Regions from separate parts of the Vogesella oryzagri genome, predicted to be linked through region 4. Evidence: predicted binding sites of a transcription regulator. Region 4 holds the regulator's gene; each other region holds the start of a gene.
The links. Region 4 encodes FNR, which switches genes on or off when oxygen is low (the NO sensors DNR and NnrR bind a similar motif). Its sites were predicted from a motif close to TTGATNNNNATCAA; they were not measured.

Region 1 (7,282 bases), on a different contig from region 4:
GGAATTGGACGAAATCATGGCGTTGAGCGACCGCATCATTGTCATGAATGCCGGCGCGATTTCCGGTGAGTTGCCGGCGGCGGAAGCCACCGCTACCTCGCTGGGTTTGTTGATGGGGGGGCATAAATGAGCCAGCCTGCCAATCTGCCGCGTTGGGCGGCACTGTGGCTGATGCCGGTTTTGAACCTGTTCGCGGCGCTACTGGTGTCCGGGCTGGTGATTGCACTGATCGGTGAGGATCCGGTCGAGTGTCTGAAACTGATGATCAACGGTGCGTTCGGTTACCCGGAAGGCATCGGCTACACCCTGTTCTATACCACCAGCTTCATCTTTACCGGTCTGGCGGTGGCGGCGGCGTTTCATGCCGGCCTGTTCAATATCGGCGGCGAAGGCCAGATGTACCTGGCCGGCCTGGGGGTGACGCTGGTATGCCTGCAGTTTGGCGGCTTGCCCGGCTGGCTGCTGATTCCACTGGCCATGTTGGCCGCAATGGTGTTTGGCGCCGGCTGGGCGTTTGTGCCGGCCTATCTGCAGGCCAAGCGTGGCAGCCACATCGTGGTGACCACCATTATGTTCAACTTCATCGCCAGCTCGCTGATGACCTGGCTGCTGGTGGACAAGCTGCGTATGGAAGGCTCGCAGACGCCTGCGACCGTGGAGTTTGCCAAGTCGGCGTGGGTGCCGATGCTGCACGAGCTGCTGGCGCCGCTGGGGTTTGCCCTGCCGAATACGCCGCTGAATGCCACTTTCTTCCTGGCCTTGCTGGCATTGGTGCTGTTCTACCTGGCGGTGTGGCATAGCCCGCAGGGTTTTGTCACCCGTACTGTCGGCCTTAACGAAAAGGCCGCGCGCTACGCCGGCATTCCGGTGGACAAGGTGATTATCGCGGTAATGTGCGTATCTGGTGCGCTGGCTGGGCTGGCGGCCATCAACGAGCTGCTGGGCTCCACCCACCGCATGAACATGGGCTTTACCAACGGCATCGGCTTTGCCGGCATCGCGGTGGCACTGATGGGGCGCAATCATCCGGTGGGCATCCTGCTGTCGGCGCTGCTGTTTGGCGCGTTGACCCAGGGCGGGCTGGATCTGTCGTTCGAGAAGCCGGTGATCACCCGCGAGATGATCATCTTCACCCAGGGCCTGATCATCCTGTTCTGCGGCGCGCTGGAAAACCTGTTCCAGACCCCGCTGTCGTTTGCGTTCAAACGCCTGCTGAAAAAGTAAGGAGACACTCATGGACATGTTTTTTAGTGTGCTGGATGCCACCTTGCGCGTCAGTACGCCGCTGGTGCTGGCGGCGCTGGCCGGCCTGTTCTCCGAGCGCTCCGGCATTGTCGATCTGGCGCTGGAGGGCAAGATGTTGGCCGCCGCATTTGCTGCTGCCTGCGTGGCCTATCTGGCGCAGTCGCCGTGGGCGGGTCTGGGGGCCGGTATCGTGGCCGGCATGCTGGTGGCGCTGCTGCACGGGGTGGTGTCGATCAGCTATAACGGCAACCAGCTGATTTCGGCGGTGGCGATCAACATGATGGTGTCCGGCGTGACGCCGGTGCTGGCGCTGGCCTGGTTCCAGCAGGGCGGCCGTACCCCGACGCTGGATGACGGCGCGCGCTTTACCGCGCTGCAGCTGCCGTTTGCCGACAGTATCGCGCAGAGTGCGTTGCTGAAAACCATCCTGGGTCACAACGTGCTGGTTTACATCGCGGTGGCGGTGATCTTCGTGGTGAGCTGGGTGGTGTACAAGAGCCGCTTTGGCCTGCGTCTGCGCGCGGTGGGTGAAAATCCGCATGCCGCTGATGCCGCCGGTATCAGTGTCAAGGCGGTGCGCTACATTGCCCAGCTGATCAGCGGCGCGCTGTGCGGCATCGCCGGTGCCTATCTGGTGCTGGCGCAGACTGGCGCCTTCATTCAGGACATGACCGCCGGCAAGGGTTATCTGGCGCTGGCGGCGCTGATCTTCGGCAAATGGCGGCCGTGGGCGGCGGTGTCTGGTTGTCTGCTGTTCGCGTTTACCGATGCTATCCAGATCCGTCTGCAGGGCGTGGCGCTGCCGGTGATCGGCAGCATTCCGGACGCCTTCATCCAGGCAATTCCGTATGTGCTGACCGTGGTGCTGCTGGCCGGCTTCATGGGGCGTGCGGTGGCACCGAAGGCGATTGGCATCCCATTCGTGAAGTCGCGCTGAGTTGCGGCCAACGTTGCTGCAAAAACGGCGCCCAAGGGCGCCGTTTTTTGTTGCCGGCTATTCTTCGCTCGACGACTTCTTGCGCGCACGCGGGTGGGCGCCGTCGTACACCTTGGCCAGGTGCTGGAAGTCCAGGCTGGTATAGATCTGGGTGGTGGCCAGGTTGGCATGCCCCAGCAGCTCCTGCACCGCGCGCAGGTCGCCGGACGATTGCAGCATGTGACTGGCAAACGAGTGGCGCAGCATGTGCGGATGCACGTGCTGCTCGCTACCGTTGCGCAGCGCCCAGGCTTCCAGCCGGCGCGCCAGCTGCCGGCTGCTGATACGACTGCCGCGGCGCGACAAGAACAGCGCCTCCTCACCGTCGGCCGGTTGCCGCAATGGCAGCCAACGCTGCAAGGCGACCACCGCCTGTTTGCCGATGGGCAGAATGCGCTCGCGGTTGCCCTTGCCCTGTACCTTGACCAGTGCTTCGAGCAGGTCGATATCGGCGAGATTCAGCGCCACGGTTTCCGCCAGACGCAGGCCGGAGGAGTACATCAGCTCGAAGATGGCCTGGTCACGGATGTCGTGCTGGTCTTCGGCCGGGCTGTCCAGCAGCTGCATGGCGCTGTCCACGCTCAGCACCTTGGGCAGACGCTTGCCGGCGCGCGGCGCCCGCAGGCCGGCGCAGGGGTTGGCCGCGACCCAGTCGCGGCGCACCATCCAGTCGTACAGGCTGCGCCAGGTGGACAGCATGCGCGCCAGGGTGCGCGGCGACAGTTCTTCGCGCCGTAGTTGCCCCAGCGCACGCTGAATCTGCGGGCCATCCACGTTGGCGGGTACGGTGTCCGCCAGTAGTTCGGCCAGCCGTGTCAGGTCGCGACGGTAGGCCAGCCGGGTGTGCTCGCTGCGTGCGGCCAACCTTAGCTGGTCATCGAAGGCGTCGATCAGCCCCTGCCAGTGCGCTTCCATCAGTTGCGACGAATCCGGGCCATCTGCATCAGGCGCTCGAACAGGTGCAGGTCCTGCTCGTTTTTCAGCAGCGCGCCAGCCAGCGGAGGCAATTGCTGTTGCTCGTGCTGCTGGCGCAACTCGTCCGCGCTAACGGTTTCGTGCTGCAGCAGCTTCAGCCAGTCCAGCAGCTCGGAGGTGGACGGCTTTTTCTTGAGTCCGGGCAGCTCGCGAATGCCGGTAAAGACTTCCAGCGCGCTTTTCACCAGTTCCTGCTGGATGTCGGGGTAGTGCACATCGATGATGGTTTGCAGCGTGCCGCGATCCGGAAAGCGGATGTAGTGGAAGAAGCAGCGGCGCAGAAAGGCGTCCGGTAGTTCTTTTTCGTTGTTGGAGGTAATGATGATGATGGGGCGCTGGCGGGCGCGCACGAATTCCTGGGTCTCGTGCACGAAGAACTCCATCTGGTCCAGCTCGCGCAGTAGGTCGTTGGGGAATTCGATGTCGGCCTTGTCGATTTCGTCGATCAGCAATACCGGCGCGCTGTCGGCCTCGAATGCCTGCCACAACTTGCCCTTGATGATGTAGTTGCGGATGTCGTGCACGCGCTCGCTGCCCAGTTGCGAGTCACGCAGGCGCGACACGGCATCGTATTCGTACAGGCCATGCTGCGCCTTGGTGCTGGACTTGATCGGCCAGATGATCAGCTCTTTGCCCAGTGCCCGTGCCAGCTCTTCTGCCAGCATGGTCTTGCCGGTGCCGGGCTCGCCCTTGATCAGCAGTGGGCGCTGCAGGGTGATGGCGGCGTTGACCGCCAGCATCAGGTCGTCGGTGGCAACGTATTGATCGGTGCCGCTAAAGCGAGGGTTCATGCGGGTTGGCCTTGTCTTGTTATGGTGTTGCGGTAATGCAAACAGCCGCCATCGGGCGGCTGTTGTCTGGCAGCTGGCTCAGCCTTTGCTGAGCTCGGCCTGCAGGTCATCCAGTGAGATGTGCCAGTGCGTCATCATGTGGCGCAGCAGCAGCATTTCGGAATCGCTGATTTCCTTGTCGGCCTTGCAGATGTCCAGCGCCAGGGCGCAGCACAGTACGTGCTTGTTGCGCTCGGTCACCGCATCCAGGATGTTGCTGATGCGCTCGCCGCTCAGCAGGTGGATGGTGCCGTCGTCCTCGGCCTCGTCGGAGATGTCGTCACAGTACTCCATCAAGACATTGATGAAGTCCTTGCGCGCCAGGCCGACCAGTTGGTAAACGTGCAGGCTCTCCAGCGTTTCAATCTCGCGGGGGTCCATGTTGCCGTCGGTAATCATGAACATGGCCAGAATGCGGGCAATGGCTTCCGGGCTGTTGGGCGCGTATTTTTTCATGGCGCGGCTCCTGTATGTTGTTCTTCGAAACGCAGGAGGAATCCTGCAGGAATGGGGGCAATCTTGCGGGCTTGATAGTCGAAGAAAACGATGCCTGTTTTCAATCTTGCCACTTCTTTACCGGTCGCACCATCGCTGACCAGGTAGAAAATATCACAGCCATACGGGTTGAAATCAATCAGCCCCAGCTGAAAGCGCAGGGTGTCGCCGTGGAAGGCTTCCGCGCGGTAAACCACTGCGGCATCAGTCATGATGATACCCCTGCCGTCGATGTCCAGTTCGGAAAAACCGTGTGCCTTGAGCAGGCGCAGACGTGCTTCGTGTGCCAGGCGCAAAATGGCATCGTTGCCGAGGTGGCCGCCATAGTTGATGTCGCCGATGTGTACCTGGATTTGCGTATCGAAAATAAATCGCGTCGGCAGGTCCAGTTTGATGCGTGCCATGGGGTTCTCGCATGCGGAAATTCTGAGCCCGGCCATACTGCCTATACAGTTAACGTTTATCAATGCCTTTGTGCTGTATTGCGCTAGACTGGGACTGTGTCATGGTCAGCAGGAAGCGAGGGGGATATGTATCAGCGAATTTTGGTACCGGTAGACGATAGCGCCACATCGGCGCTGGCGTTGATGGAAGCCTGCAAGCTGGCGAAGGAAGTGGGCGCGGCGATGAGGCTGGTGCACGTGGTGGACTTGGCGCAGTTTGGCTGGGGTGGCGCGGAATTTCTGGATGCTGCCGAACTGCAAGGCTCGATCAAGCAGGCAGGCGAGCAGGTATTGGCGGCCAGTCGCAGCAAGGTGGAGGCGCAAGGGTTGGCCGCAGAGTCTGCCATTCTGGAAAGCTGGGGTGATCGCATTGCCAGCGTGATCGTAGAAGATGCCAATAAGTGGGGCGCGGATCTGCTGGTGATGGGGACACATGGCCTAGGTGGCTTGATGCATCTGTTGATGGGTAGCGTGGCGGAAGGTGTGCTCAAACAGGCTGATGTGCCGGTGTTGCTGGTGCGCAACCCCACGACCGACTGACTGGCTGCGCGGTTAAAACCATAAAAAAACACCCGCGGTTGCGGGTGTTTTGTCTGCTGCCAGCGATCAGGCTTCGGTGCTGTCTGCCACCACGTCGCCCTGAGCTTCCATGCGGGCGCGTACGGCCTTGCGCAGGCTCTTGTACAGGTCCGGGTGGGTTTCTTTCAGGTATTCAACGATTTCGAAGTCTTCACGGCGAACTTTGGACAGATCGATTTGTTCGACATGCACCAGACGCAGCAGTTCACGTACCGGTTTTGGCATGTTGCGGCCACTTTCGTAGCGGCTGCCGCCAGATTGGGTAACACCGATACGGCTCCAGAATTCCTGCTGGTTCAGGCCCAGTTTGCGACGGATTTCCCGTGGGTTCGCAATTTTTTCAAACAGTTTCATGGCGTTCCTCGCTGCATGTTTGTTTTGAAATCGGAGGATTAAGTCCGAGTGACGATTCAAGTAAAACCAGTGGGCGCGGAGTCATTGCTCCAAGCCCTTGTGTAATGCATATGATAGCAGGATTTCAGTTTCGCAAAAACGAAAATGCTCATCGAATTATCGATAGATTTTGATCGACACTTGGGGCTTGCTCAGATTTTATGAAACGAGCAACTTGGGAACGACTGAGAGGGTAGGGGTGGCGAGCCTGAACCCCGGCACTTGCACTAAATAGCTGTGGCTGCTTCCTTCCGGACCTGACCAGGTTCACTACCGTACAATGCGGGGGGGCCCGCCATAGAGAGACCGAATAATACCCGTTGCCGCCGTGCTTGCCAAGCCTGCGGGGGATTTTCTTTGCCGGCAGCCGGCATGGCGGCGTTTGCAGCGGGCGGGCAATTGGTTATGCTGAGCTTCTGTCTTGTGCCTGCCGGGTTGCTGCCATGTCATCTGTTCCTTCTTCCGCTTCGCTTGCCATTCTGGCGCGCCTGCTGTCATTCGATACCACCAGCCGGGAATCCAACCTGGCCTTGATCGACTGGGTGGTGGACTACCTGGCCGGCCATGGCGTTGCGGCCAAGCTGACCCATAGTGATGACGGTAGCAAGGCCAATCTGTATGCCGCAATCGGCGATGCCTCGCTGCCGGCTATCATCCTGTCGGGGCACACCGACGTAGTGCCGGTAGATGGCCAAGTCTGGCAGTTCCCGACATTTGCGTTGACGCAGGCCGATGGCAAGGTTTACGGCCGTGGCAGTGCCGACATGAAAGGCTTTATCGCCTGCGTGCTGGCCCAGGTGCCGCAATGGGTCGCGCTGGCGCAGTCCCAGTGCTGGCATCGCAGCCTGGGGATTGCACTTTCTTATGATGAGGAAGTCGGTTGCCTGGGGGTTGGCCGTCTGATTGCAGACTTGCAGGCGCGGCAGGTGCCGGTAGCCGGCTGCATTATCGGCGAGCCTACCGGCATGCGTCCGGTGATCGCCCATAAGGGCATCGCCCATTATCGCTGCCGTGTGCAGGGGCGGGCGGCGCATTCCTCGCTTACGCCGCAAGGGGTGAATGCCATTGAATACGCCGCTCGGCTGATTACCCATATCCGCAAGCTGGCCGACACCGAGGCCTCGTTCGGCAACCGTCACCCCTTGTATGACGTGCCGTTTACCACACTGCAGACCGGGCTGATCACGGGTGGCAATGCGGCCAACATCGTGCCCAAGAGTTGCGAATTCGTGTTTGAGGTACGCTGGTTGCCGGGGGATCAGCATGAGCGCTTTGTCAGCTCCGTACGCGACTACGCGGTCAATCTGCTGCAGGAAATGCGTGAGGTGGCCCCGGAGGCCGATATC
Region 2 (7,282 bases), on a different contig from region 4:
AGCTGGGGGCCGCCTGCCGCCGGCATGAAGTGCTGTTTTCCAGCCGTATCCTGAAAAAAAGCGGCCTGCGCATCTGATTCCCATGCTGGCCTGATCACCGGCGCGGCTGCCGTGCGCGGCCGCGCCGCCGCGTCTGGCTCTGCCGTGGCCCGGGCTGGCGCCGTCCTTGCCGGTTGCCGCCATTTGCTTGCCGTTTGCATAGCTTGCCAGTCGGCACTTGCTGGCAGCCGGCAAGCCTTTTAACGTAGCGCACTCAAGCCTGCCGGCGAGGCGGTTAAAGGGGAGCTATGAATTGGAACCGGGTGTGCCTGATGGTGGCGCTGTGGCTGTGCGGCAGTATGCTGGCGCCAGCGATGGCGGAGGACATCAGCTATATGGTGATCGAGCAGGTGGAGCCGTTCCAGATTGCGACGCAGGACAACCCGCTGCACGGCGGCGTGGTGACCGAGATTGTGCGCCAGGTGTTCCAGGGCAGCCAGTACCAGTTGCATCCGGTGGTGGCGCCGGCCCCGCGGCTGGACGCCATGCGCAGCAACGGCCAGCTGCCCAACTGGCTGAGTTACGGCGCCACGCCGTGGTTGCAGCCGGGCTGGCAGCTGTCGCAGCGGGCGCTGTTCAGCTGGCGCCATGTGCTGGCGGTGCCAAAGAGCAGCCCGTTCCGCTATCGCAAGCTGAGCGACCTGTTCGGCAAGCCGCTGATCCTGATGAATGGCTATGACTACCCGGGGCTGGACAAGTATCTGCGCAGCAAGTCCGGGGTCGGCCGCATCAGCGACCAGCGCGCACTGAGCCAGGGCAGCGCTATCCGCATGCTGCAGGCACGGCGCGGCATCGGCCTGGTGGATACCGATATGCGGCTGGTGTACAACCTGCGCCAGCAGGGGCTGTCGCCGGCGGATTTCCGTTTCTACGATCTGTCCGCGGTGATACCGATAGTGGATATCCACTTGATGTACGACCGCAGCCTGCCGGAGCCGGTGCGCACGCTGATCGACCGCCGGCTGGCGGAACTGCAGCAATCCGGCCAGCTGGCCGCCATCGTGCAGCACTACCGGCTGCCGCATTAGCTGTCCAAGGTTGGCCGCAGCGCCAGCGGTTGTCAGCCGCAAAACAACACCGCCGTGCGGGCAGGCCGCAGCGGCGGTGTTTGTCTGTCTGAAGGCTGCGGGTCTGGCGTCAGCCGGTCTGGCCGGCCAGCGCCGCGCGCCGCCCCAGGCGGTTGATGTACAGCGAGGCCAGGATCACTGCGCCGCCCAGCGCCAGCCGCGGCAGGTCGGCGTTGCGGTTCCAGATCAGCACATTCACCAGCAGGCCGGCCGGCACGTGCAACTCGTTCATGATCGCCAGCGTACCGGCGCTGACCGCCACGCTGCCTTTTACCCACCAGTACATGCCCAGCGCGGTGGCGAACAGCCCCATATACACCAGTACCCCCCACTGCATGCCGGTCTGCGGCAGGCGCTCCGGGTTGCCGAACAGCAGGAAGGACGGCAGCGCCAGCAGCAGCGCCCCGAGGAAGAAGTGGCCGAAGTAACGGTACAGCGGCAGCGATACCGGGTAGCGCTGCAGCAGGCGGCGGCACAGCACCTGGCCGGCGGCAAAGGTGAGGTTGGCCACTTGCAGCAGCACAAAGCCCAGCAGGTAGTCACCCTGCAGCGGCTGAAAACGGATGATGACGCCGCCGCCCACTGCCACCGCCGCGGCCAGCAGCGCCCAGCGGTTGAGGCGGCGCTGCAGCGCATCGTCCAGCAGCACCACGTAGATCGGCGTCAGCACGGTGAACAGCAGCACCTCCGGCACCGTCAGCACGGCAAAGCTGCGGTACAGGCACAGATAGGTAATGCCGTACTGCAGCGCGCCGGCCAGCCAGAAGCCGGCCAGCAGCCGCTGCGGCAGACCGCGCCACACGGTAAACGGTAGGAACACCGCGGCGGCGATCAGCACGCGCAGCAGCACGGCAAAGTCGCTGTCCACCTGCGCGGCCAGGTACTGGCCGATCAGGCTGAAGGAAAACGCCCACAGGACGGTCACGATAAGCAGGTAAGGCATGGGTCAGGCGCCACGAGTAAACGGGGCAGCGATGATAGGGCAGCCATCCCGGCTTGGGAACTGGCCGCTGTGCCGCCGGCGCACAGCACAGCGCGCCGGCGGGCACTAAAATGAAAATGGCGCCGCAAGGCGCGCATCGGTTGATGCCGGCCGGGGCTGCGGCCAGCGGCCGGCAAGGAGGGGCATCATGACTTCCAGACGCAAGCAACAGGGTTGGTACAGCGGCGCCTATATGGTGACGGCGGTGCTGGCAATCGTGCTGTTCATGGCGCAGCCGTGGATACCATTGCTGCTGTTGGCCGCCATGGGCGGCGCGGCGGTGGTAATCGCCATCGGCCGCGGCGGCCGCTATTTGCAGCACTGGTACCAGCAGCACCATCCGCACCTGCATTAAGTGCCGCCGCGCGCCGGCCGGCGGCCGGCTTTGCAGGCGCTTGACTGCAGTCAATGAGATTGTGCGGCGCAGCGCCGACGATGACGTCATTGTCATCGCCGGAGGCTGCCATGCTGCGCCTGAGCCATTACCTGCACACCCTGCTGCACCCGGCGCCGCTGGCGCCGCCGCGTGCGCCGTCCGGTCCGGTGGTGATCTGGAACCTGATCCGCCGCTGCAACCTGACCTGCCAGCACTGCTATTCCATCTCCGCCGACAAGGATTTTCCGGGCGAACTGTCCAGCGCCGAAGTGTTTACGGTGATGGATGACCTGTACGCCTGTGGCGTGCGGGTGCTGATCCTGTCCGGCGGCGAGCCGCTGCTGCGGCCGGACATCTACGACATCGGCCGCCGCGCCAAGGCGATGGGCTTCTACGTCGGCCTGTCCAGCAACGGCACGCTGATCGATGCGGCCAACGTTGGCCGCATCGCCGAGGTGGGTTTTGATTACGTCGGCGTCAGCCTGGACGGCATCGGCGCCACCCATGACAAGTTCCGCCGCCTGGACGGCGGCTTCGCGCTGGCGCTGGGCGGTATCCGCCTGGCGCGCGATGCCGGCATGAAGGTCGGCGTGCGCTACACCATGACCGAGGACAACGCCCACGACCTGCCGGCGCTGTTGCAGCTGGTGGCGGACGAAGGCATCGACAAGTTCTACTTCTCACACCTCAACTACGCCGGCCGTGGCAACAAGCACCGCGACAGCGACGCGCGCCACGCCCGCACGCGCTGGGCGATGGACTTGCTGCTGGACACCTGCCACGCGCAGCTGCAGGCCGGCGAGCAGCGCGATTACGTCACCGGCAACAACGATGCCGACGGCGTCTATCTGCTGCAATGGGCGGCCCGACATTACCCGGCGCAGGTCGATGTGCTGCGCCAGCGCCTGCAGCAGTGGGGCGGCAATGCCAGCGGCGTCAACGTCGCCAATATCGACAACCTCGGCAATGTGCACCCGGACACCATGTGGTGGCAGGTGACGCTGGGCAATGTGCGCCAGCGGCCGTTTTCCGCCATCTGGCCGGACACCGCGCACCCGCTGATGGCCGGGCTGAAGCAGCGCCCGCGGCCGGTGCACGGCCGTTGCGCCGCCTGTAGCCAGCTGGCGATCTGCAACGGCAATACCCGCGTGCGCGCCTGGCAGCTGACCGGCGACTACTGGGCCGCCGACCCGGCCTGCTACCTGTCCGATGCCGAGATCGGCGTGGCGGCAGGCGCGCACAGCATGCCGCCGCTGACGCCGTGGCAGCGCGGCAGTGCCGCGGCGGAGGCCCAGCCATGAAAGCCCTGCTCAGCAGTTTGTTGCTGGCATTGGCGCCGTTGATTGCGGCCGCCGCCGACCCCGCCGCGCTGTACCAGCAGCAGTGCCTGAGTTGCCACGGCGCGCAGCGCATGGGCGCGATGGCGCCGGCGCTGCTGCCGCAAAGCCTGGAGCGGCTGAAGCCGGACGAGGTGCTGCGCACCATCCGCGATGGCCGCGCCGCCACGCAGATGGCCGGCTTTGCCGGCAAGCTGGCCGATGCCGACATCCGCGAGCTGGCGGCGTGGCTGGCCACCCCGCCGGCAACGCCGCCAGTGTGGCGCGAGGCGGATACCGCCGCCTCGCGCATCCAGTATCTCGATCCGGCCAAGCTGCCGCTGCGGCCAACCTTTGCCGCCAGCATCGACCCGCGCAACCTGTTCGTGGTGGTGGAGGCCGGCGATCATCATGTCACGGTGCTGGATGGCGACCGCTTCCAGCCGGTGACGCGTTTCCAGAGCCGCTTTGCGCTGCACGGCGGGCCGAAGTTCTCGCCGGACGGACGTTTTGTGTACTTTGCCAGCCGCGATGGCTGGGTGACGCAGTACGACCTGTACACGCTGCAGCCGGTGGCGGAGATCCGCGTCGGGCTGAATACGCGCAACGTGGCGGTATCCGGCGATGGGCGCTGGGTGCTGGCCGGCAACACGCTGCCGGAAACGCTGGTGCTGCTCGACGCCAATGGCCTGAAACCGGTGAAGACCTTTGCGGTAACCGACCGCGGCGGCAAGCCGTCGCGGGTGTCGGCGGTGTACGACGCTGCGCCGCGACACAGCTTCATCGTGGCGCTGAAAGACGCTGCCGAGCTGTGGGAAATCTCCTACGACCCCAAGGCCGCAGCGATCTACCCCGGCTATGTGCACGACTACCAGATGGGCGAGGGCCTGGCCGTGCCCGGCTACCTCAACCCGCGGGTGACGCCGCTGGAGATGGTGCTGGACGATTTCTTCTTTGACGACCGTTATCGCCACGTGATGGCCGCCTCGCGTGACGGCCACGCGCAGGTGATCAACCTGGACTCGCGCAGCAAGGTGGCGGAGCTGCCGTTGGACGGCATGCCGCACCTGGGCTCCGGCATCACCTTCGTACAGGACGGCCACCACTACATGGCGACGCCGAACCTGAAAGGCGGCCGCGTGACGGTGATCGACATGGACCGCTGGCAGGTGGCGGCCAACATCGCCACCCCGGGGCCGGGTTTCTTCCTGCGCAGCCACGAAAACACGCCCTATGCCTGGGTGGACGCGATGATGTCGCCGCGTCGCGACACGCTGTCCATCATCGACAAGCGCAGTTTCAAGGTGGTGCGCGAGCTGACACTGCGGCCGGGCAAGACCAATGCCCACGTCGAGTTCACCCGCGACGGCCGCTACGCGCTGGTCAGCATCATGGAAACGCCCGGCGAGCTGGTGGTGGTGGATGCGGCCAACTTCCGCGAAGTGGCGGCGCTGCCGATGATGAAGCCGATCGGCAAATACAATGTGTTCAACAAGGTGACGCGCTCCGGCGGCACTAGTCATTAGGAGTTAGCCGCCCCCACCATCCGGTGCATGGTTCACCGGCTGGTGGCGGCGTAGCCTTGCCTCCATTGTTTCGATAGGACGAAGCCAGCATGGTGCCGATTGATGTCGCGGTATTTTTGAGCCACCAGCCGCTGTTCCAGCAGCTGTCGCCGCAGCAGCTGCAGGCGCTGGTGCCGGCCACGCGCGAAGTGCGCGGGCAAAAAGGGCAGGTGATCTTCCAGCGCGGCGATACTTGCGACGGCATGTATCTGCTGGTGTACGGCAAGGTCAAGCTGGCGCTGTGTTCCAACGGCGGGGTGGAAAAGGTGGTGGAGATCCTGCATCCGGGGCAGAGCTTCGGCGAGGCCGCCATGTTCCTGGGCAAGGCGTTTCCGGTGATGGCGCAGTTCATCGAGGACGGTCTGCTGCTGCATGTCAGCGTGCAGGCGATCCAGGCCGCCATCGCCAGCGACAGCGGCTTTGCGCAGCGCATGCTGGCCGGGCTGTCGCTGCGGCTGCACAACCTGATGCGCGACGTGGCGCGCTACTCGGTGGAGAACTCGCTGCAGCGGGTGGCCGGCTATTTGCTGCAATTGCAGCGCCAGCGCGACGACAGCCTGGTGCGGCTGGCGGTGAACAAGAACGTGATCGCCTCGCGCTTGAACATCACCCCGGAAACCTTCTCGCGCGTGCTGCACAGCCTGGTGGAGCAGGGCGCCATCGCGGTCAATGGCCGCGATATCGACATCGTCGACCTGAGCCTGCTGCAGCAGCTGGAGGCGCAGTAGCGGCAACCTTGCCAGCTGCAAACACAAACACCCCGGCGCGCCGGGGTGTTTTGCCGTCCAGGTTGGCCGCAGGGCTCAGGTCACCGACGCGCGCTGGTGGAATGCCGGGCGATCCCAGCTGCCGCTGTCCAGGATGTCGCGCAGCACTTCCACCGCGTCCCAGATGTCGGCGTGGCTCAGGTACAGCGGGGTGATGCCGAAGCGCAGCACTTCCGGTTCGCGGTAGTCGCCGATCACACCGCGGGCGATCAGTGCCTGCATCACGGCAAAGCCGTGCGGATGGCGGAAGCTGACGTGGCTGCCGCGGCGGGCATGCTCGCGCGGGGTCACCAGCGTCAGCGGATGTTGGCCGCAACGCTGTTCTACCAGCTGGATGAACAGGTCGGTCAGCGCCAGCGACTTGGCGCGCACTGCCGCCATGTCGGCCTGCAGCGCCACGTCCAGCCCGCACTCCACCATCGCCAGCGAGGTGATCGGCTGCGTGCCGCACAGGAAGCGGCGAATGCCCTGCGCCGGCTGGTAGCTGGGGTCCATGTCGAACGGGCGGTTGTGGCCCCACCAACCGGACAGCGGCTGCCAGAAGCGATCCTGGTGCCGTGCCGCTACCCAGATGAAGGCCGGGGAACCCGGGCCGCCGTTCAGGTATTTGTAGGTGCAGCCGACGGCGAAATCGGCCTCGGCGGCGTTCAGGTCCAGTGGCACCGCGCCGGCGGCATGTGCCAGATCCCAGATGGTCAGCGCGCCGTGGCGGTGCGCCAGCGCGGTGGTGGCGGCCATGTCGTACATGGCGCCGGTACGGTAGTTGACGTGCGACAGCAGCAGCACGGCGACATCGTCGTCCAGCGCCTGCTCTAGCGACAGCGTGTCGTCGGTCAGGCGCAGCTCATAGCCCTGCTGCAGCAGGTCGATCATGCCCTGGATCATGTACAGGTCGGTGGGGAAGTTGTCGCGCTCGGACACGATCACGCGGCGCTGCGGCGCCTGCTGCTGGATGCGGATCGCCGCGGCCAGGGCCTTGAACAGGTTCAGCGAGGTGGTGTCGGTGACCACCACTTCGTTGTCGTTGGCACCCAGCAGCTGGCCCAGCTTGTTGCCCAGCCGGCCCGGCAGCTCGAACCAGCCGGCCGTGTTCCAGCTGCGGATCAGGCCCACGCCCCATTCCTGGCTCACCACTTTGCTGCAGCGGGCGGCGGCGGTCTTGGGTGGCAC
Region 3 (7,282 bases), on a different contig from region 4:
TGGCCTTGCTGCTGGCGTTTCCGGTGGCGTGGAGCATCGCCAAGGTGGCGCGCGGCCGGGTGCGGGCGCTGATGATGGCCGCCATCCTGCTGCCGTTCTGGGCCAGCGAGCTGGTGCGCATGCTGGGCTGGCTGATCCTGCTGCGCGGCTCTGGCGTGGTGCCGCAGCTGTTGTTCCAGCTTGGCCTTACCGCCGAGCCGGTGGAGCTGCTGTACCACGACGCCACCATTCTGGTGGGACTGATCTATAGCTCGCTGCTGTTCATGCTGGTGCCGCTTATCAATGCGCTGGAAACGCTGGACGACAGCCTGATCGAGGCCGCCTACGACCTGGGCGGCAACCGGCTGGACATCCTGCGCCGCATCGTGGTGCCGCATGCCGCGCCGGGCATTGCCGCCGGCTGCATCATGGTGTTCATGCTGACGCTGGGTAACTACCTGACACCGGTGATCCTGGGCGGCAAGAACTCGATGTGGTTCACCGAGCAGATCTACACCCAGTTCATCACCCGCTTCAATTGGGAGCAGGGCTCTGCATTCGCCTTCCTGCTGCTGGGACTGTCGTCGCTGCTGGTGTGGTTGGGGCTGAAGCTCACCGGCCAGCGTTTTGCCGACTCCATGCGCCGTACCTGAGGAGCCTGACATGATTCCGAGTTTGCCGGACAACCGCTGGCTGCTGCGCGGCCGCGCGCTGTATATCACGGTGTTCTTTCTGTTCCTGTTGCTGCCCTTGTCGGTGGTGGCGGTGTTCGCCTTCAACGATTCGCTATTTCCCACCCCGCCGTGGAAGGGTTTCACCCTGGACTGGTTTGTGGCCAACAGTGGCGGCCGCACCGGCCTGCTGTTCGATGGCGAGCTGCTGACCAGCATCTGGCACAGCTGCAAGGTGGCGCTGTGGGTCAGCCTGCTGTCGGTGGGGCTGGGCACCAGCAATGCTTTTCTGCTGGAGCGCGCCGAGTTTCGCGGCAAGGGGCTGTTCACCACGCTGATGCTGGTGCCGCTGGTGATTCCGGGGGTGATCCTCGGTATCTCCATCCTGGCGTTTGCCAGCAATATCGCCAACTTCCTCTACGACCACTGGGAGATCGAGCTGGAGTGGCTGCGCCCCGGCCTGCCGCTGGTGGTGCTGGGGCAGGTGTCCTACATCATCACCATCGCCACGCTGACCATCGCCGCGCGGCTGAAGCGCTTCGACACCACGCTGGAGGAAGCGGCGCTGAACCTGGGCGCCAGCCGCTGGCAGATCCTGCGCACCATCACCCTGCCATACCTGAAGCCGGCCATCATCGGCAGCGGCGCGGTGGCCTTCCTGCTGTCGTTCGAGAACTTCAACACCACGCTGATGCTGGTGGGCAGCGACAGTCCGCTCACCATCCTGATGTACGGCCGCATGCGTGAAGGCGCCTCGCCGGTGCTGAACGCGGTCAGCCTGGGCTTGATGCTGGTGTCGGCGCTGGCGGTGGTGCTGCTGTACCTGCGCAAGCCGAAGCAGCCGGCCTGATCAGCAAGGAGAACAAGATGTTGCAACCGTGGCCTTATCCCTATCTGTTTGCCCATCGCGGCGGCGGGCGGCTGGCGCCGGAAAACACCCTGGCCGGCATGGCCACCGCCGTGCAGCACGGCTACGGCGCGGTGGAGTTCGACGTCAAGCTCAGCCGTGACGGGGTGAGCTTTTTGCTGCACGACGACACCCTGGAGCGCACCAGCAATGGCCAAGGGTTGGCCGCAACGCAGGACATCGCCGCGCTGTCGCGGCTGGATGCCGGCAGCTGGTTCGCGCCGCGCTTCGCCGGCGAGCCGCTGCCTACCTTCGCCAGCATCGCCGCCTACTGCCGCGCGCACCGGCTGCTGGCCAATGTCGAGATCAAGCCCTGCCCGGGGCGCGAGGCGGAAACCGGCCAGGCGGTAGCCACGCTGGCCGCTGCGCTGTGGCAGGGCCACCCGGCGCCGCCACTGTTGTCGTCGTTTGCCTGGGAGGCGCTGCTGGCGGCGCGTGACGCCGCCCCGCAGCTGCCGCGTGGCTGGCTGATCGAGGAACAGTGGCCGCAGGACTGGGCGCAACGGTTGGCCGCATTGCAGGCGGTATCGCTGCACAGCGATCACCTGCTGCTCACCGCCGAGCGGGTGGCGGCGGTGCGCGCCGCCGGCTACCGCGTGCTGGCCTACACCGTCAACGACGCGGCGCGTGCCGCCGAGCTACGGCAGTGGGGCGTGGACGGCATCTTTACTGATGCCTTGGATGTGATCCGGCCATAACAAGGGGCCGGGAAAGCAAAAAGGTTGGCCGCATGCGGCCAACCTTTTTTATTGCTAGTGCAACGACTCAGTGCAGGTAGATGCCATCTGGCTGCGGCGGCGGCACCTGCATCGGCACACCCTGCAGTTCGCGCAGCGAGGCCTCGATGTTGTGGCTCATCGCCGCCAGCGGCAGGTCGTTGCCTTCCTTGCCGAACGGTTCTTCCAGCTCGTCGCCCAGCGTATCTAGCGCCAGGAAAGTGTAGGCGATGAACACCGCAATCAGCGGGGTGACCCAACCGATGCTGGTGGACAAGCCGACGGGCAGCAGCATGCAGTAGATGGTGACGGTGCGGTTGAGCAGCACGCGGTAGGTAAACGGAATCGGCGTGGTGCTGATGCGTTCACAGCCGCCCTGAACCTCCACCAGTGTGTCCATGTTCTTGTCCAGCGTCTGCCACTGCCAATCGTTAATGCTGCCGTCGCGGCGCAGTTCGGCCAGCAGTTGCTGCAGCCAGGCCACAATCAGCGCCGGCTGGTTGCGTGCCTGGTGCACGCGCTGCCATTGCGCCTCCGGCAGCAGGCGCTGCAGGTGCGGGCTAACATCTTCCTGGCGCAGATGGCCCTTCAGCGCGTAGATGAAGGCGCAGATGCCGTCGATCAGCAGTGCCGTCTGCGGGGCATCTGGGGTCAGCGCCAGGCATTTGCCGCTCAGCTCGCGGCTGGCGATCAGCAGGCCGCCCCACAGCTTGCGCGCCTCCCAGAAGCGCTCGTAACTGGCGGAGTTGCGAAAGCCCAGAAAGATCGCCAGCGACACCCCCAGCAGGGTGAAGATGTAGATGTTCAGCGATGACTGCGCATGGCGGCTGATCCACCATGGCGCCCAGATGCTGGCCAGCAGCGAGATGACGAGCACCAGCAGCAGGCGGCTCATGATGCGGGGGACAACCGAGCCTTGCCAGATGAACAGCAGGCGGAACCAGTGGTAGCGGGGGCGAATGATCATGGTGCGGTGGTGGCGGTGTGGGGGCAGCCGTCCATCATAGGCCCTATGTTGCAGTGCGGTAAACGGGGTTTACCCACCTTTTGCGCGCGGCCTGCCGACGCGGCGGCTAAATGCTTGATTTGCGGCAATGGCGACCGGTGGCGGCTGGGCTAAGGTCTGCCCGTTTTGCTTGCAAGGAACTCCATCATGCCGCTTCCCGAACTGGTCTGCCCGGCGGGCAGCCTGCCTTCGCTCAAGGCCGCGGTCGATAACGGTGCCGATTGCGTGTACTTCGGCCTGAAGAACGACACCAATGCCCGCAACTTCGCCGGGCTGAATTTCGATGCCAAAAGCGCCAGCGAGGGCATCCGCTATGCCCGCGCCAAGGGCGTCAAGACGCTGCTGGCGATCAATACCTTTGCCCAGGGCGCGGAAAGCGCGCGCTGGCAGCATGCCATCGACGAAGCCGCCGAGCTGGGCGTCGATGCGGTGATCCTGGCCGATTTCGGCCTGCTGGACTACGCCAGCCGCCGCCATCCGGACTTGCGGCTGCACCTGTCGGTGCAGGGCTCGGCCAGCAATTACGAGGCGGTGAATCTGGCGCAGCAGTTGTTTGGCGTGCAGCGCGCGGTGCTGCCGCGAGTGTTGACGCTGGCACAGGTGGAACAGGTGATTGCCAATACCACGGTGGAAATCGAGGTGTTCGGCTTTGGCAGCCTGTGCGTGATGGCGGAAGGGCGTTGCCTGCTGTCCAGCTACGCCACCGGGCAATCGCCCAATACCCACGGCGTGTGCTCGCCGGCGCGCTTCGTGCGCTGGGAGGAGGGCACGCACGGCATGGATGCGCGCCTGAACGGCATCCTGATCGACCGTTTCAGCCCGGATGAGCCCAGTGGTTACCCCACCTTGTGCAAAGGCCGTTTCGAAGTAGAGGGCAGCACCGGCTACGCGCTGGAAGAACCCACCAGCCTCAACGTGCTGCCGCTGCTGCCGGAGCTGCTGCGCATCGGCGTGGCCGCCATCAAGGTGGAAGGCCGCCAGCGCAGCCCGGCCTACGTGGCGCAGGTCACCCGCGTGCTGCGCCAAGCGCTGGACAAGGCGGCCCAGGGCGGCCGCCACGCCGACCCGCTGGCCATGGCCACGCTGGGCAAGCTCTCCGAGGGCCAGCAAGTGACGCTGGGCGCCTACAACCGACCATGGAAATGACCGACATGTCCCTCCCGCTGCAATTGGTCCTGGGGCCGCTGCTGTATTTCTGGCCGCGCGACCAGGTAATGAATTTCTATGCCGAGGCCAGCACTTGGCCGCTGCAACGGCTGTATCTGGGCGAAGTGGTGTGCTCGCGCCGCCAGCAGCTGCGTACCCAGGACTGGATCGCGCTGGCAGCCGACATTGCCGCTGCCGGCAAACAGGCAGTGTTGTCCAGCCAGGCGCTGCTGGAAAGCGAATCCGACCTCAAGCGGCTGCGCAAGCTGATCGACAACGGCGACACGCTGCTGGAGGCCAACGACGCCGGCGCCGTGCACCTATTGCAGCAGCGCGGCCTGCCGTTTGTGGCCGGCCCGCACCTCAACATCTACAACAGTGACACCCTGCGGCTGTATGGCCGCCTGGGCGCGCAGCGCTGGGTGCCGCCGGTGGAAATGTCCGGCGACACCGTGCGCCTGATCGCTGCGGCCAACCCGGACATCGAAACCGAAGTGTTTGCCTGGGGCCGCCTGCCGCTGGCGCTGTCGTCGCGCTGCTTTACCGCGCGCCATTACCAGCTCAACAAGGACGACTGCCAGTTCCGCTGCCTGGAGCACCCGGACGGCATGACGCTGGCCACCCGCGAAGCGCAGGACTTCCTCGCCATCAACGGCATCCAGACCATGTCCGCCGGCTGCCACAGTCTGCTGGACGAGTTGGCCGCATTGCCGGCACAGGGCGTGCGCGCGGTGCGCATCAGCCCGCAGCACCAGCACCTGGCCGCCGTGGTGCAGGCGTTTGCCGCCGCCATCGCCGGTCAGACGCCGCTGGCCGATCTGGCCCGCCTGGCGCCGGGGCCGCTGGTGAACGGCTACTGGCACGGCGAAGCCGGCATCGCGCTGAAGGAGACCGCCCATGGCTGTGCCTGATCTGAAAGTACCGGCCGCGCTGGCGCGCGTGCTGGGCAAACTGCCGGCTACGCCGCCGGTGTGGGGCCTGACCCGCATGCTCAACCTGCTGGCGGCGCGTGGCGTGCTGCCGGTGGATCACAGCCTGCTGGCCGGCCGCAGCTTCCGCATCCGCGTGCTGGACGCCGGCATCACGCTGCATTTCGCCAGCGACGGCCAGCGTTTTGTCAGCGCCGAAGCCAGCAGCGAGCCCGACCTGCAGCTGTCGGCCGATCTGGCCGACTTCGCCCGGCTGATGCTGCGCGAGGAAGACCCGGACACGCTGTTCTTCAACCGCCGCCTGCGCATCGAAGGCGATACCGAGCTGGGGCTAGTGGTGAAAAACCTGCTGGACAGTGTGGACTGGCAGCACACCCCGCTGGCGCGTTTCATGGCGGTGTAGCCGTTGCCGGCAGGAACAAGGTTGGCCGCAGCGATGCGGCCAACCTTTTTTGATGTGTATGCACTGGCCGCTGGGAATAACTCGCGGCTTTGTCGCTACGGAATGGGGGCGCCGGGGAGCGCTTTTGCACGGCGTGCCAACCTTTCACCGGGCTATGGATCAGCCGCCTTGGCACTGGGGCTGGAAGTGACGGACGGCGGCTAGCAGCGTTTGCGCTCGGAACAGCAGCAGTCCTGACGCCGGGCGTTGGCTAGGTGCGCGTTGAGAGCGTACACCTGGCGTCCCCGCGACAGTGCCAGTAAGGCGCGCCGCCGCTACGGCTGTCGCGGCAGCATGATACGCACCTCCAGCCCACCGCCGTCGCGCGGCAGGGCGGTGATGCTGCCGCCGTGCGATTCCACCGCGCGGCGGGCGATGGCCAAGCCGAGGCCGAAGCCGCTGCTGTCCTGGCCGTCCTCGCCCACGCGCAGGAACGGTTCGAACATATCCTGCAGCGCGTGTTGCGGCACGCCGGGGCCGCGGTCGGCCACGCTGATCTGCAGCGCGTCTGCGCTGCTGTGCGCTAGGATGTCCACCCGCGTGCCGGCGGCGGTGTATTTCACCGCGTTGCGGATCACGTTCTCGAAGGCGCGGTACAGCAGCTCGGCGCCGACTTCGGCGACGAATTCGCCGTCACTGCTGAAGCTGACATCGCGGCCCAGGGCCTGCGCTTCGAACTGGGCGTCGTCGGCGATGGCGGCCAGCAGTTCCACCAGGTCCACCCGCTCGCGCGCCACGGTGCCGGAGCCGGCCTCCAGCCGCGCCAGGGTCAGCAGCTCGCCCACCAGGGTGTCCACCCGTACCACTTCCCGTTCGATGCGTTCCAGCGTGTTGTCCAGCCGTGCCGGGTCCGGCCGCTGCCGTGCCAGGCCGATGGCGGCCTGCAGCCGCGCCAGCGGCGAGCGCAGCTCGTGCGATACGTCGTGCAGCAGGCGGCGCTGGGCGCCGACCAGTTGTTGCAGTTGCTGTGCCATGCCGTCGAATTCGCTGGCCAGATCGCCGATTTCGTCGCGGCCGCGGCCCAGGCGGCGGCCGATGCGAGTGTCCAGCCGGCCGGCGGCCAATTTCTGGAACGCCCAGCTGAGCTGGCGGATCGGCTTGGCGGCACGCCAGGCCAGCAGCGCGCTGCACAGCAGGCTGATCAGGATGGCGGTGGAAATCGGCAGCAGCGCCGGCGGCGGCTTGATGTGGGCGAAGCGCAGCATGCGCGCCAGATCGTCGCCGCGCACAAACAGCAGGTAGCGGCTGCCGTCAGTGCTGGCGATGTCGCGGCTGAATGGCTGCTGCCTGGCGGCCCGCTGGCGCGCACTGGCGATGTCGGCGGCGGGCAGCGTGCGGCCCAGAAGCTCGCGGCCGCTGGCGTCGAGCACATACGGGGACGGCAGCTCGCTGCTGTGCGGCCAACCTTGCAGCAGCTGGCGCGCGGTGCGGGTTTCGTGATTGGCCAGCGCGGTGGCGATGCCGTTGAATACCAGCTCCAGCTTTT
Region 4 (7,282 bases):
GCGAGGCCATCGCCGTGCTGCACATGATGGGCGTCCACAACCGCAGTTGACCCCGCCACCGGCCAAGGTTGGCCGCAAACAAAAAGCCCGGCATGCCGGGCTTTGTTGCGTGCAGCGCAGGCTGGGCGCGGCGTCAGATGGTCTTGGAGTAGCGTGCCTTGGTTTCGCGTTCGCGCAGGTGACGGTCGAACACCATGGCGATGTTGCGGATCAGGAAGCGGCCCTTCGGTGCCACCATCAGGAAGTCGCCATCGAAGGTCAGCAACCCCATGTGCTGGAATTCGCGGATCAGCGGCAGCTCATCGGCAAAATAATTGGCGAAGTTGATGGCGAAGGTTTCTTCGATTGCCTCCACCGACAGCGAGAAGCGGCACATCAGCGACTGGATCACGCTGCGGCGCAGAATATCGTCCTGGGTCAGCGTCATGCCGCGCAGTACCGGCAGGTGGCCGGCATCCAGCGCCGCATAGTAGGCGTCGATGTCCTTTTCGTTCTGCGAGTAACAGGGGCCGACCTTGCCGATGGACGACACCCCCAGCCCGATCATGTCGCAGTCGGCGTGGGTGGAATAGCCCTGGAAGTTACGTTGCAGCCGGCCCTGCTGCAGCGCGCGGGTCAGTTCGTCGTCCGGCTTGGCAAAGTGGTCCATGCCGATGAACACGTAGCCGGCGTCGGTCAGCTGCTGCACCGAGTTCTGCAGGATGTCCAGCTTGTGCGCGGCCGTGGGCAGGTCGGCCTCGTTGATGCGGCGCTGCGGCATGAACACGGTCGGCAGGTGCGCGTAGTTGTACAGCGCGATGCGGTCCGGGTTCATCGCCAGCACCTTGTCCACGGTGCGGCGCACCGAGTCGGCATTCTGCAACGGCAGGCCATAGATCAGGTCCACGCTCACCGACTTGAAGCCGGCTTCGCGCGCAGCATTGATCACGGTGAGGGTTTCTTCCTCGCTCTGGATGCGGTTTACCGCCTGCTGCACCGCCGGGTCGAAGTCCTGGATGCCCACGCTCATGCGGTTGAAACCCAGTCGGCCCAGGTGCAGCACGGTGTCGCGGCCAACCTTGCGCGGGTCGATCTCGATGGAGAACTCGCCATCCGGCAGCAGCTCGAAATGCTGGTTGATGGCCGCCATCACCCGGCTGAGCTGCTCGTCGGAGAGGAAGGTCGGCGTGCCGCCGCCAAAATGCAGCTGGATCACCTTCTCGCGGTAGCCGAGACGGCCGGCCACCAGCGCGATTTCCTTTTCCAGGTAGTCCAGGTATTGATCGGCGCGGCTCTTGTCCTTGGTGATGATCTTGTTACAGCCGCAGTAGTAGCAGATGGTGTTGCAGAACGGCACGTGCACATACAGCGAAATCGGCCGATGGCTGGCACCGATGGCATGCTGCTGCAGCCAGTGTTCGTAATCTTTCACCCCAAAACCGCCGTGAAAACGGTCGGCAGTGGGGTAGGAAGTGTAGCGCGGGCCGGAACCTTCAAGTTTTTCGATAAGCTCTCGATCGAAAACACATTGGGTGGGCATAAAGGGGGCGGTGGGTGTCATAATTTTCTGGCTTGGAAAACTGGTGGTGGGCTGGTAAATTTGCGCTAATTGACACTTGCCACGCTTTGACGCGTGTCAAGCAAGCCTCTAGCCTTGCGAAAACCGGAACCCATGACCGAGCAAACCCCCTCCCTGCACACGCTGAAAGTGTCGTGCTCCAACTGTAGTTTGCGCGAACTCTGCTTACCAGTCGGCCTGAACCGGGAAGAAATGGCCCAGCTGGATGCCGTTATCCGCCAGAGCCGCCGCCTGAAGCGTGGCGAATACCTGTTCCGCTCCGGCGAAGGCTTCCGCTCGCTGTACGCGGTGCGTACCGGCTTCTTCAAGACTTGCGTCTCCAGCCAGGACGGCCGCGAGCAGGTCACCGGCTTCCACATGTCCGGCGAGCTGATGGGGCTGGACGGCATCTCCGCCAGCCAGCACGGCTGCGATGCCATCGCGCTGGAAGACAGCGAGGTGTGCGAGCTACCGTTCAACCGCATGGAAACCCTGGGCCGCGACATCCCCAGTCTGCAGCACCACTTCTTCCGCCTGATGAGCCGGGAAATTGTGCGCGACCAGTCGGTGATGCTGCTGCTGGGCAATATGAAGGCCGAGGAACGGTTGGCCGCCTTCCTGCTCAACCTGTCGCAGCGCCTGGCCGCGCGCGGCTTTGCCGCCAACGATTTCATCCTGCGCATGAGCCGCGAGGAAATCGGCAGCTTCCTGGGGCTGAAGCTGGAAACCGTCAGCCGCACGCTGTCCAAGTTCCAACAGCAAAGCTGGCTGAAAGTGGACCACAAGCACATCCAGATGCTGCAGCCGGAAGCACTGAAGGCGCTGGTAGCCGGCTGCTCACAAGCCAACAGCCTGCGCTGAACCGCAGCGCCACCACAACGCCCCGCACTGCGGGGCGTTTTGCTTGTCGGCCCGATACTAGATGGCGCCGATCGACAGCGCCGCCGCCAGGGTGGCGCCCAGTTCTGCCGCGGCCGCCAGCGCCGCCTCCGTCACCTCGCCCTTCACCAGCACGGGTGGCAGCGCTTCGTGCAGCGGGTAGCCGCTGGCGATGCGGCGGATGGCGCTGAGCGCGCCCTGGCCGTCGTTGCCGGCGCTGATGATCACCGCGTACGGCAAGCCCGCCACCTTGCCCTGTGCCGGGTAAAAGGTCCGATCGAGAAAATCCTTCAGCGTGCCGGCCATGTAGCCGAAGTTTTCCGGCGTCGCCAGCACCAGCGCGTGGCAGGCCAGCAGGTCGTCGATGCCGGCGTCCAGCGCCGGTAGCAGCCGCACCGCCACATTGTCCTCGCCGCCGGCCGCCGCCGCGGCCGCCGTCACCAGCGCCAGGGTGTGGCCGCTCTGGCTGGCGTAGACCAACAGCAGGGTTTTCATGGTGCGCCTACGATGCGGCCAACTTGCGCTGCAGCTCGGCCAGCATGCCGGGCAGCGGCCAGTCGTCGCGCACCACGAAGCCGCGGGCGATCTCGTGCCAGTCGCCGTCCGCCCCCGGCGTCAGCTCCGCCACCAGCCGTGCGCCGTCGACCGCCGCCAGCTCGGCCTGCAGCTGTACCAGGGTCAGCACCGCAGCAGCCTCGGCGCGTGCCGGCGCCAGCCAGCTCAGCCGTGGCAGCAGCAACCAGCGGCTGTCGGCGGCGTGTTGCGGCCAGGGTTCGGACAATCGCCGCCACCAGCCGCAGCAGGCATCCGCATTGAAGGGAAAAGCCGGGCGCGGCGCCCCCGGGTAGAACAGCCAGCCGGAAAGGCGGCTGTAGGCCGGGCAGCCGGCAAAGCCCGGCGGCAGCTTAGCCGCCGGATGGCAGGACAGCGCCAGCTGGCTGGCCAGCTTGCGGTACTTCAGCGGCCAGGCATCGCGCAGACTGGGACCGACCAGCTCGCCGCCGGCGGCATCCAGCTGCAGATAGAACTTGCTGGCCGCCTCCAGATGCAGCGGCTGGCCGTCGATGCGCAGCAGGTAGTCGAATTCGCCGATGCTGCGGCCGTGCTCGGCCAGCGGCAGGTTGGCCGCCACGCAATCGATATGCGGCGCCAGCTGGAACCAGAATTCGAGCAGCGACTCGGCATACACCCCCAGCCGCCGCGTGGGACGCGCAGCCAGCCAGTCGAGCAAAGGCTGCGGCGCGGCATCCAGCGCCATCAGTTGCGGCCAACCTTGCGGCCCCAACAGCCGGGCACAGTCGATTTCGGCACCGCTGTGCCACGGCGCCGGGCAACTCAGCAGAAAGGCCAGATCGCGCACCGGCTGGCAGCGTAGTGCGCTGAGGCCTTCGGCCAGCCGGTGACGGTAGCTCATGACTCGTGACCGTCCTTGTCGCCGTCCTGGCCCTTGCCGGCCAGGCGCTGCGCCTGCTTGTAGAAGCCGCGCAGGATGTCGATCTCCTCGCGCAGCAGGCCAGCACGGTGGAACATGGTGCGCAGGCGGCGAATCATGCGTTCGCTGTTGCGGCGGCGGTAGTAGCCGATGTCTTCCAGCGTGGCATCCAGATGGTCCACCATGCCGTCCACCTCGCCCTGGGTGGCGCTGTTGCCGTCCGGCTTCAGGTAGTCGACGCTGACACCGGTGTGGCTGAACAGCTCGTAAGTCATCACCTGCACCGCCATCGCCAGGTTGAGCGAGAAATACTCCGGGTTGCCGGGGATGGTCACCAGCCGGTTGCACTGCTCCACTTCCTCGATGGACAGGCCGAAGGTCTCGTTGCCGAACACCAGCGCCACCTGCTCGCCCTCACGCGCCCGCGCGATCAGCTCCGGCGTGGTTTCGCGCGGGATGGACAGCGGCGTGGTCAGTTCGCGGCGGCGGCTGGTCAGCGCGCAGGCCACGGTAACGTCGGCCAGCGCCGCGGCCAGCGTCGGTACCACGGTGGCGGTCTGCAGCACGTCCACCGCACCGGACGCCAGCGTGTCCGCCTCCTCGGATGGAAACACCTTCGGTTCCACCAGATACAGCCGCGTCAGGCCCATGGTCTTCATCGCCCGCGCCGCCGAACCGATGTTGCCCGGATGGTTGGGGCGCGCCAGCACGACGCGAATGTTCTTCAAAAAATCAGGTACTTGGGGTTTATTCATCAGGTGATTTTGCGTAGAATCGCGGGTTTTCCGAAACGCCCGTCGCTGCGACGGGGTTTTGTCGCTCCTTAACCCAGACAAGTTTACGGCAGGCGTCGCCCGACAGCGGGACGACGATTGCCCATTTCTATTGTGAGGCCGTCAATGCATCCTATGCTCAATGTCGCGGTAAAAGCCGCTCGCCGCGCCGCCAATGTGATCCAGCGCGCATCGCTGAACCTGGACACCATTCGCGTCGAAAACAAAAAGCACAACGATTTCGTGTCCGAAGTCGACCGTGCCGCCGAACAGGCGATCATTGATGTCATTCTGGAAGCGTATCCGAAGCACGGGATTCTAGCAGAAGAGTCCGGTGCCTCCGGCCTCGGCAACGCCGAATACGAGTGGATCATCGATCCGCTGGACGGCACCACCAACTTCATTCACGGCCATCCGCAGTATTGCGTGTCCATCGCGCTGGCGCACAAGGGCCAGATCCAGCAGGGCGTCATCTACGACCCCAACCGCAACGATCTGTTCACCGCCAGCCGTGGTGTGGGCTCGTTCCTGAACGATCGCCGCATCCGCGTTTCCAAGCGCATCAACATGAACGAATGCCTGATCTCCACCGGCTTCCCGGTAGTGGACCAGAGCATGCTGGATACCCACCTGGACATCCTGAAGGATGTGCTGAAGAAAACCGCCGGCGCCCGCCGCGAAGGCTCCGCCGCGCTGGATCTGTGCAACGTGGCCTGCGGTCGCGTGGATGGTTTCTTCGAATTCAACCTCAAGCCGTGGGATATCGCCGCCGGCAGTCTGATCGTGCAGGAAGCCGGTGGCATGGTCACCGACTTCCACGGCGAGCAGACCTGGTTTGAAAGCGGCGACATCGTGGCCGCACCGCCGAAGGTGCTGGGCCAGCTGCTGCCGATCATCGCGCAACACGTAAAGTAAGCCGGACCAGACAAGTCAAAGCCCCCGCGCACTCGCCGTGCCGGGGGCTTTTTGCTTGCCGGCCGCGCTGCGGCCAACCTTGCGCGGCGGCATCGCTAGCCGCTAACGCTGCGCCGGAGTACGTCCATCCCGGCTGGCCGGTGGCGACAGGCGCTGCGGCGAAGACAAAAAAAGGGGGATACGGCCCACCACCGTACCCCCAAACACACACACATCAAGAGGATTCTTGCCGGCATCGGCTGCCGGGGCCTTACTGATCGTCGCGGGAATTGGCTTTCTTGATGAAGTAGCTGATGCACACCCCCACGATGACGGTCGTTACGGAAATAACGATGATGCTCAGTCGACCTACATCATCCGATAGCAGCTGTTTCCACAGTTCCACGATGCTCTCCTTCCGGCAACCCGGCATTCAATCTGAATGCAGCGATCTTACCCCTGCGTAGACTAGGGGCTTTGACACAAGTCAAGCAGCACTAACGCTGGTAACGGTTTGTATCTCGCAATGCAACATACAGCGCACGGGCGTGCGGTGCCGAGCAAGAAAAAGGGCAGGATTTCTCCTGCCCTTTTGTGTTGGCGCAATGTTTTTACTTCAGGAATAGCTTAGATCGCGCGCCTTGCCCCAGAACACGCGGTAGGCAAACACGGTGTAGCCGATGATGGCCGGCAGCACCACCGCGGCGCCGATCAAGATCACCCACAGCGCCTCGGCGTCGCTGGCGGCCTGCCAGATACTCAGCCGGCCGATGACGATCTCCGGGAACACGCTGTAGGCCAGCCCCCAGAACGACAGCAGCACGATGCCCACCGTGGCGGCAAACGGCAGCCAGCAGAAGCTGTCGCGCCCAGCCGCCTGCCTTGCGGCCAACCTTGGCAGACTGACGGCCAGCAGCACGAACAGCGCCAGGCTGATCAGCGGCAGCGGCAACAGCAGCAGGAAGTCCGGCAGCGTGAACCACTTGGCGGCGATGCGGCTGCTTGCCAGCGGGGTGGCGATCGACACCGCGGCCACCGCGAGGCCGGTACCCAGCAGCGCGCGCTGCGCCCAGCGCGTGGCACGCTGCTGCAGCTCGCCCTCGGTTTTCATGATCAGCCAGCCGGCGCCCAGCAGCACGTAGCCGGCGGTCAGCCCGGCGCCGGCCAGCAGCGCAAAGCCCCAGGCCGCGGCGCCGGGGGCGAAGCCGGTCAGGTAACGCCCCAGCATCACGCCCTGGCTGATGGCCGCCAGCAGCGAGCCGGCAGCAAAGGCGGCGTTCCACGCCGGCTGGTGGTGCGCCTGCGCCTTGACGCGGAAGTCGAAGGCCACGCCGCGCAGGATCAGCCCCAGCAGCATCAGCGCCACCGGCAGGTACAGCTCGCCGAGGATGATGCCGTGCGCCATCGGAAACGCTACCAGCAGCAGGCCGACGCCCAGCACCAGCCAGGTTTCGTTGGCGTCCCAGAACGGGCCGATGCTGGCGATCATGGTGTCGCGCTGGCTGTCGCTGCCCAGCGGCAGCAGCACGCCGACGCCCAGGTCATAGCCATCGAGGATCACGTAGGCCAGCAAGGAGATGGCCATCAGGCCGGCGAAGATCACCGGCAACCACAGTTCCGCATTCATGCCGAGACTCCTTCAAGGTTGGCCGCAGCCGGCTGGCCGGCCTTCTTCGCGAGGTAAAACACCACCGACACGTAGCTCGCCAACAGCACCGCGTACAGCGCCAGGTACATCAGCAAGGTGGACAGGATCATGCCGCCGCC

Region 1: ABNW52_RS08840 (universal stress protein) is a predicted target of FNR. The motif match lies at 4,975-4,988, and genes of this name have one in related genera.
Region 2: nirJ (heme d1 biosynthesis radical SAM protein NirJ) is a predicted target of FNR. The motif match lies at 2,484-2,497, and genes of this name have one in related genera.
Region 3: ubiU (ubiquinone anaerobic biosynthesis protein UbiU) is a predicted target of FNR. The motif match lies at 3,355-3,368, and genes of this name have one in related genera.

Annotation. Positions count from the first base shown of each region.
Region 1 covers NZ_JBEFLD010000004.1:235,027-242,308, forward strand. Annotated here, with positions in the region: gene ABNW52_RS08805 (ABC transporter ATP-binding protein) at 1-130, shown strand, start outside; gene ABNW52_RS08810 (ABC transporter permease) at 127-1,224, shown strand; gene ABNW52_RS08815 (ABC transporter permease) at 1,235-2,182, shown strand; gene xerC (tyrosine recombinase XerC) at 2,240-3,136, opposite strand; gene ABNW52_RS08825 (AAA family ATPase) at 3,136-3,987, opposite strand; gene ABNW52_RS08830 (hypothetical protein) at 4,066-4,482, opposite strand; gene ABNW52_RS08835 (thioesterase family protein) at 4,479-4,925, opposite strand; gene ABNW52_RS08840 (universal stress protein) at 5,052-5,504, shown strand; gene ABNW52_RS08845 (helix-turn-helix domain-containing protein) at 5,571-5,897, opposite strand; RNA gene ffs (signal recognition particle sRNA small type) at 6,135-6,233, opposite strand; gene argE (acetylornithine deacetylase) at 6,380-7,282, shown strand, end outside.
Region 2 covers NZ_JBEFLD010000001.1:117,628-124,909, forward strand. Annotated here, with positions in the region: gene ahbB (siroheme decarboxylase subunit beta) at 1-77, shown strand, start outside; gene ABNW52_RS00575 (hypothetical protein) at 288-1,067, shown strand; gene ABNW52_RS00580 (EamA family transporter) at 1,177-2,049, opposite strand; gene ABNW52_RS00585 (hypothetical protein) at 2,237-2,443, shown strand; gene nirJ (heme d1 biosynthesis radical SAM protein NirJ) at 2,554-3,765, shown strand; gene ABNW52_RS00595 (cytochrome D1 domain-containing protein) at 3,762-5,306, shown strand; gene ABNW52_RS00600 (Crp/Fnr family transcriptional regulator) at 5,396-6,073, shown strand; gene kynU (kynureninase) at 6,149-7,282, opposite strand, start outside.
Region 3 covers NZ_JBEFLD010000003.1:16,552-23,833, forward strand. Annotated here, with positions in the region: gene ABNW52_RS05375 (ABC transporter permease) at 1-632, shown strand, start outside; gene ABNW52_RS05380 (ABC transporter permease) at 643-1,500, shown strand; gene ugpQ (glycerophosphodiester phosphodiesterase) at 1,518-2,255, shown strand; gene ABNW52_RS05390 (bestrophin family protein) at 2,323-3,240, opposite strand; gene ubiU (ubiquinone anaerobic biosynthesis protein UbiU) at 3,427-4,425, shown strand; gene ABNW52_RS05400 (U32 family peptidase) at 4,431-5,336, shown strand; gene ubiT (ubiquinone anaerobic biosynthesis accessory factor UbiT) at 5,323-5,757, shown strand; gene ABNW52_RS05410 (HAMP domain-containing sensor histidine kinase) at 6,072-7,282, opposite strand, start outside.
Region 4 covers NZ_JBEFLD010000006.1:126,396-133,677, forward strand. Annotated here, with positions in the region: gene ABNW52_RS12590 (Rrf2 family transcriptional regulator) at 1-50, shown strand, start outside; gene hemN (oxygen-independent coproporphyrinogen III oxidase) at 134-1,540, opposite strand; gene fnr (fumarate/nitrate reduction transcriptional regulator Fnr) at 1,652-2,398, shown strand; gene ABNW52_RS12605 (flavodoxin family protein) at 2,456-2,911, opposite strand; gene ABNW52_RS12610 (DUF1853 family protein) at 2,919-3,830, opposite strand; gene ABNW52_RS12615 (RNA methyltransferase) at 3,827-4,603, opposite strand; gene ABNW52_RS12620 (inositol monophosphatase family protein) at 4,748-5,536, shown strand; gene ABNW52_RS12625 (DUF3149 domain-containing protein) at 5,787-5,921, opposite strand; gene ABNW52_RS12630 (cytochrome d ubiquinol oxidase subunit II) at 6,132-7,142, opposite strand; gene ABNW52_RS12635 (cytochrome ubiquinol oxidase subunit I) at 7,139-7,282, opposite strand, start outside.